Regions from separate parts of the Allocoprobacillus halotolerans genome, predicted to be linked through region 3. Evidence: predicted binding sites of a transcription regulator. Region 3 holds the regulator's gene; each other region holds the start of a gene.
The links. Region 3 encodes HrcA, which represses chaperone genes, less so after heat shock. Its sites were predicted from a motif close to TTTTAGCACTNNNNNNNNNNNAGTGCTAAAA; they were not measured.

Region 1 (2,284 bases), 330 kb from region 3:
TGTCTATTAGAAAAATATCAGGATATAGCAATAACTGTTTATGATGAATGGAATAAAATCTTTGTTTTAAAACCTGGTAAGCATCAAATTTTTAAGGAACAGTATTATTATTTTTCTATCTTTGCCTTTGATGAAAGTGTTATAACTTTAACTGATTGTCATTATCCATTACAGCACTATCATTTAAAAAGAAATGATCCACTATGTGTATCTAATCAAATGAATGGCGAATATGCTTATATTGAAAATAGTCAAACCATACTTTTCATTCAATCTCGATCATAAAGGAGGAAGGAAATATGTATCAAATAGTTTCAGATGGTTCATGTGATTTAGAACAATCACTTGTTGAAAAATATCATATTCAGGTTGTACCATTTTATATTACGGTTGATGGTGTTCACCATCAAAAAGAAAAAAGATATTGAAGTGCATGCTTTTTATCAATACATGGTTGATCATAAAGATGTCTTTCCTAAAACATCCATGCCTTCCATTGAAGATTACATACAGACATTTACTAAAATTTTAGATCAACAAGAAGATATTATTTGCATTTGTATTACAACAAAATTTTCTGGTTCATATAATAGTGCCATGAATGCCAAAATGATGCTAGAAGACAAATACCCAGAACGTCGTATCACAATTATCGATGCAACTGTAAATACTGTTTTACAAGGATTATTAGTGATTGAAGCTGCTAAAATGAAAGAAAACGGTCTTGTTTATGATGAAGTTATACAAAAAATCGAAGAAATCAAAACAACAGGACGTATTTTCTTTACTGTAGGTAATTTTGAATATTTGATTCATGGTGGTAGAATTGGAAAAGTTGCAGGTGTAGCAGCAAAAACATTGGGCATTCGTCCCTTGATTGTTCTTCATGATGGTGAAATCTTTGCGGTGGGTGTCACACGTGGTCGAGAAAAATCTAAACAGAAAGTATTAGAAAAAACAATTCAATATTTTAAAGACAATCAACTTTCTCCTTGTGATTATCGTTTTTGTGTTGGCTATGGTTATGATCGTGTAGAAGGAGAAGTATTCAAAGAAAAGTTACAGACAGCTTTATTGCAAGCTTTTCCTGATTATGATGTGCCTATTTTGATTCAACAAATTGGTGCTACCATTGGTGTGCATACTGGACCTTATCCAATTGGAGTCGGTATATTAAAAAATATGATCTTTAGGAATAATTCCTAAAGATTTTTTGTATAGTTTTCAAAAAACGAAACAAGCTAAAAAAGAAATATAATTTTAGCACTTTATTGTTGACAGTGCTAAAAAACGTGCTATACTATAGTTAGCACTTGAGTATAAAGAGTGCTAAAGGAGTGATCGATATGAATATTGAAAAATGGACAACAGCCATGCAAGAAGCTATGCAAAAGGCAATGCAACAAGCTTTAGGTATGTCTTGTCAAGTTGTTGATGTGGAAGATTTTCTTTTGGCTTTATTAGAAGATACAAGTGGTATCTTCTATCGTGTACTTTCTAAAGCAAATGTAAATATTCAGCAGTTAACAACATTTTTAAGAAATAAACAACAACAAAAATCAAGAGTCAATGGTATTGATGAAAGTCAAATGAGAATTTCATATGATTTAAATCAATTATTCATCAAAGCTCAAAAAGTGATGAGTGACTATAAAGATGAATATACAAGTGTTGAACATTTGATTATGGCAATGTTTGAAGTGCAATCAAGTTTTATTCAAGATATGATTCGCCAATATCATTTAAATAAAAAAGAAATTGAAAAGATTATTAAAGAAATGCGAGGTGGCAATATGGTCGATAATCCACAACCAGAAAATCAATATGAAGTTTTAACAAAATATGGTAGAGATCTAATTCAAGATGTAAAAGATGGAAAATTAGATCCAGTTATTGGACGTGATGAAGAAATTAGACGTGTCATTCAAATTCTTTCACGTAAAACAAAAAACAATCCTATTTTAATCGGTGAACCAGGTGTAGGGAAAACAGCTATTGTTGAAGGTTTGGCATGGCGTATCTTTAAAAATGATGTGCCTGTCAGCTTACAAAATAAAACATTGTATGAACTTGATTTAGGCGCATTAGTCGCTGGAGCAAAATATCGTGGTGAATTTGAAGAAAGATTAAAAGCAGTTTTAAATGAAATTAAAAAATCTGAAGGAAATATCATCTTATTTATTGATGAAATTCATCAATTGGTTGGTGCTGGAAAAACAGATGGTGCTATGGATGCAGCAAACTTATTAAAACCAATGTTAGCACGTGGAGAATTGCATTGTAT
Region 2 (2,284 bases), 370 kb from region 3:
TTTTGTAGCAACAACATTAAATGTTCCTCTTAATTTATTAACAACTAATGTTGAAATGACTTCTTGTTCAAAATCTTCAGCAATTAACAATAATGGTTTATTTGATTGCATCACTTGTTCAAGAATTGGTAATATTTCTTGAATTGTATTGATTTTTTGATCTGTTACCATAATTAATGGATTATCCATGTCAATTGTCATTTTTTCTCTATCTGAAACCATATATGGAGAAACATAACCTTTATCATATTGCATACCTTCAGCAACTTCTAATTCTGTATCAAAGCTATTTGATTCATCAACACTGATGACACCATCTCTACCCACTTTTTCCATTGCTTGAGCGATATATTGACCAATTTCTTTATCTCCAGAAGAAATCGTTGCAACACTTTCAATATCATTGCTTGTTTCTACTTTATGAGATTTATCTAAAATATATTTTGCAACTTCTTTGCTTGCATAATCAATACCTTCACGCATTAAAACTGGGTTTGCACCTTTTTCAACAGCTTTTAAACCGTTTTGAATCATGCTTTGAGCTAAGATTGTAGCTGTTGTTGTTCCATCACCTGCAACATCATTTGTTTTGTTGGCAACTTCATACACAAGTTTAGCTCCCATATTTTCAAAAGCATCTTCTAATTCGATCTCTTTAGCAATAGATACACCATCATTTGTAATTAAAGGTGAACCATAACCTTTATCCAATACAACATTACGTCCTTTAGGACCAATTGTTACTTTCACTGCATCTGCAAGGGTATTGACACCACTTAACATTGCATCTCTGACATCTTTAGAAAAACGAATTTCTTTACTCATTTTTTATTCCTCCTATTCAACAATAGCTAAAATATCTTCTTCTTCTAAGATCATATATTCATCATCATTATCTTTAAATTTTGTTCCAGAGTATTCTTTAAAAATAACTGTCATGCCTGCTTTTAAATGATCATCACATTTAGGTCCAACAGATACAACAGTTGCTTGATTACTGGCTTGTTCCTTTGGACTCGTTAAAATAATACCACTTGCTGTTTGTGTTTCAGCTTTTTCTTTTTTAATATCACATAATCATGTAATGGTTTTAACATTTATATTCCTCCTTATTTTAGCACTCATATATCTTGTTTGCTAACAACTTCTATTATAACCTGATATATGAACTCATTATGAACTTTTAGCACTTTTATAAATGTAGTGCTAAAATCATTAAATTATATGAAAATCATTTTTGTTTAGACTTCTTTTTGTTATAATTGATTCATAAAGACAAACTATTAAATGTCAATAATTAATTTAAAAAAATGATTTTAATAGTGTTTGTCCTGATTTAGAGGAGCAATCCGATGTTCTTTGATGTTTTTAGTGGATTTTTGGGTGCACTAAAAACAACTTCTCAAAACTCAGTGTTTGAAAGCTCTTACATTTTAGGTTTTCTTTGTTTTTAAGCTACTGATTCCGTTGCTTCGTTCCTATAAACAAAGCGATGGATTTCACCATTGATATCAGAATACTGATAAATCTGTTTTCTGGTATTCTTTGGAAAATCTAAAGATATTGAATTGAAGAACGTATTTCGGGTTTCTTCTGGTAATCGCATGATATTTTCATGCATGATTATAAAACTGCTTTCGTTTTTCATGATTGAATAGATATATCTGGCAATGCGATTGGCAACTGCAATGACCGCTAATTTATGACGCTTTTTATTTCCGTTCTTCACTCTTTCAAATAAGTGTTTAAGAACAGGATTATGTCGTCTGGCAAATTCGGCAATCATGTAAAGAGCGTGTCTCAGGTATTTTGAGCCTTTCTTGGAAATCTTGCCCATGATTTCCACAGACTTGCCAGAACGCTTGTTACGTGGTGATGAACCACTGTAAGAGACATAATGATCAGCATTTTTGAATCTGAAGATGTCTCCGGTTTCAGCGATGATAACAGCGGCAGTCAAAGGACCACAGCCAGTGATGGTCAACAGCAGACTGTAAACATTAAAAGTGGCAGCAAGCTTTCTGATATCTTTTTCAATCAGTTTCAATTGTGTACGAATATGGATGATGCTTTCAACAGTGTTGGAAATAACATATCTCATATGATCGGATACATGTGGAACCAGTGTATCCTGAGCATAATTGAAAAGCTTATCAATCTTATCCATACTGCAGCGATGTTTAGTTGCTTCGTAAACAAGATGAAACACTTCATTTTTGGAAGCATTTATGATATCATGCGAAGTAGGATATTGAGATAAGACAGCCAGGAAAGCAGCTGATTT
Region 3 (2,284 bases):
CACCTAAATAAGCTTCAGCTGTTGCTTTTAAATTTTGTAAAATCATTGCTGAAATTTCTTGAGGTGTATATTCTTTACCATTCACCTGTTCTTTGTAACCTGTACCCATATGTCTTTTAATAGACATAACAGTTTCTTTGTTAGTAACTGCTTGACGTTTTGCAGCTTCACCAACAATAATTTCTCCATTTTTAAAGGCAACAACAGATGGAGTAGTTCTTGAACCTTCAGGGTTCGCAATAACTTTTGCTTCTCCATTTTCCATGACACTGACACATGAATTTGTTGTTCCTAAATCAATACCAATAATTTTATTACCCATAATAATCATCCTCCTAAATTTTATTCATTCACTTTGACTAAAGATGCACGAATAACGCGATCTTTCAATTTGTAACCTTTTTGAAGTTCTTCAACAACTACATTATGATCATAATTTTCATCCTGTGTTGTCATCACTGCCTGATGTAGATTTGGATCAAACTCTTGACCTTGTGCCTCAATCACTTCTACACCATTTTTCTTTAAAATAGCCATCAATTGATCAAAAATCATTTGATAACCTTTCAAGAAAGTTTGAATTTCATCACTTGGATTTTGAACATTCAATGAACGTTCAAAATTATCCACAACTGGAAGCAATTCTTCAATAAACGATTGCATCATGAACTTCAATGAATTTTGATGCTCTTTTTCTAAACGTCTTTTTAAGTTTTCCATATCTGCAAAAACTTTGTAGTAATCCGTTTTCCAGTTATTAACTTCTTCTTCCAATTTTTTCATTTGTTGTTGTAAATTTTCTTCTTTTTGCACTTCAACATCTTCTGTTGTTTCTTCAACAACTTCTTCTTTCATTTCTTCTTGTGCAGTTTCTTTTTCTTTTGCCATTATTTCACCTCTATTCATCATCTTTATCATCGTAATCAACAAGAACTTCTTCTAAGCTCTTTGAAATATACTCAACTAAAGAAACAACTCTTTCATAAGGCATACGTGTCGGCCCAATGACTGAAATAGATCCTTTAGACTTATTCCCTGTTTTAAATGAAGCCGAAATAACGGACACATCATTTAAATCCTGAATTGGGGAATCATTCCCAATTCTTACTGTCACACCATCTTCCAAAGCAATCGGTTCTAAACTTTTCCAAGATTGCGAATTTTCAAAGGCACTAACCAAACGACGTAATTTATTCACATCATCATATTCTGGTTGATACAATAAGTTTTCCTTACCTGAGAAGTAAACATTATTGTTCGCAAACTTCATAAATGCCTCTAAAAAAGCATTAAACAAAACCTCATGCTCCTTAATGCGTGCACTCAATATTGGTTTGACATCTCTTTCTAAACGAAAGGCAACCTGATTAATTGGAGTCCCATCTAACAATTCATTCATTACATTGACACAACTTGTCAAGTCTTCCATATAGGCATTATTTTTAATATTGAAATTACGATTTTCAACATGCCCTTTATCTGTCACAATAATTGCTGTTACAGTATGTTCAGACAATGGAACAAGTGTAATATTCTGTAAATGTTCATAAATCGCGTTAGGCCCCAATGCCACAGTTGTTAAATGAGTGAGCTGACTTAAAATTTGACAGCTTTCTTTAATAATCTCATTAAGTGAACGATGTCGATTGCCTAAAATCATTGACACTTGATTCTTCACTTCATCATCTACATTGGGTTGCATTAATGTATCAACATAGAAGCGATACCCATCTGTGGAAGGAACACGTCCTGATGATGTATGTGTTTTTTCAAGATATCCATGTTCTTCAAGGAATGACATTTCATTTCTAATTGTCGCACTTGAATAAGGAAGCTGATATTTTGTCATCAAGGTTTTTGATCCTACTGGTTCAGCCGTTTCCACGAATTCTTCAACTATACATTTTAAAATCAGTAATTGTCTAGCTGTCAGCATATCTCAACCTCCTTTAGCACTCCTTTTCCCTTTGTGCTAATTACATTATACTCATCTTTTTAGCACTGTCAACACTTTTGTGCTAAAAATCAAAGAAAAAACAGACCTAAGTCTGTTCACCCAAAAAATCTATTAAAATATTATTTAAACAATTGATTTCTAAACAATATCCTCAGATATTTTATATATAAGACATATTTCTTTTTCTGTATATGATTCTATATATAACCACAATTTTTGTTTTCACGTCTACATAATAAAATGTAATATGATTCCCTATCACAAAATATCTATACTTTCTTTTTAGAGGTTTTACAAAATCATAAAATTGAAAAATTTCAAGATTTG

Region 1: NMU03_RS15150 (ATP-dependent Clp protease ATP-binding subunit) is a predicted target of HrcA. The motif match lies at 1,259-1,289, and genes of this name have one in related genera.
Region 2: NMU03_RS15365 (co-chaperone GroES) is a predicted target of HrcA. The motif match lies at 1,182-1,212, and genes of this name have one in related genera.

The regions. Positions count from the first base shown of each region.
Region 1 covers NZ_CP101620.1:2,554,532-2,556,815, reverse strand. Annotated here, with positions in the region: gene NMU03_RS15165 (thiamine diphosphokinase) at 1-285, shown strand, start outside; gene NMU03_RS15160 (DegV family protein) at 300-428, shown strand; gene NMU03_RS15155 (DegV family protein) at 430-1,206, shown strand; gene NMU03_RS15150 (ATP-dependent Clp protease ATP-binding subunit) at 1,347-2,284, shown strand, end outside.
Region 2 covers NZ_CP101620.1:2,592,347-2,594,630, reverse strand. Annotated here, with positions in the region: gene groL (chaperonin GroEL) at 1-825, opposite strand, end outside; gene NMU03_RS15365 (co-chaperone GroES) at 838-1,026, opposite strand; gene NMU03_RS15360 (IS110 family RNA-guided transposase) at 1,451-2,284, opposite strand, start outside.
Region 3 covers NZ_CP101620.1:2,222,591-2,224,874, reverse strand. Annotated here, with positions in the region: gene dnaK (molecular chaperone DnaK) at 1-322, opposite strand, end outside; gene grpE (nucleotide exchange factor GrpE) at 343-888, opposite strand; gene hrcA (heat-inducible transcriptional repressor HrcA) at 899-1,936, opposite strand.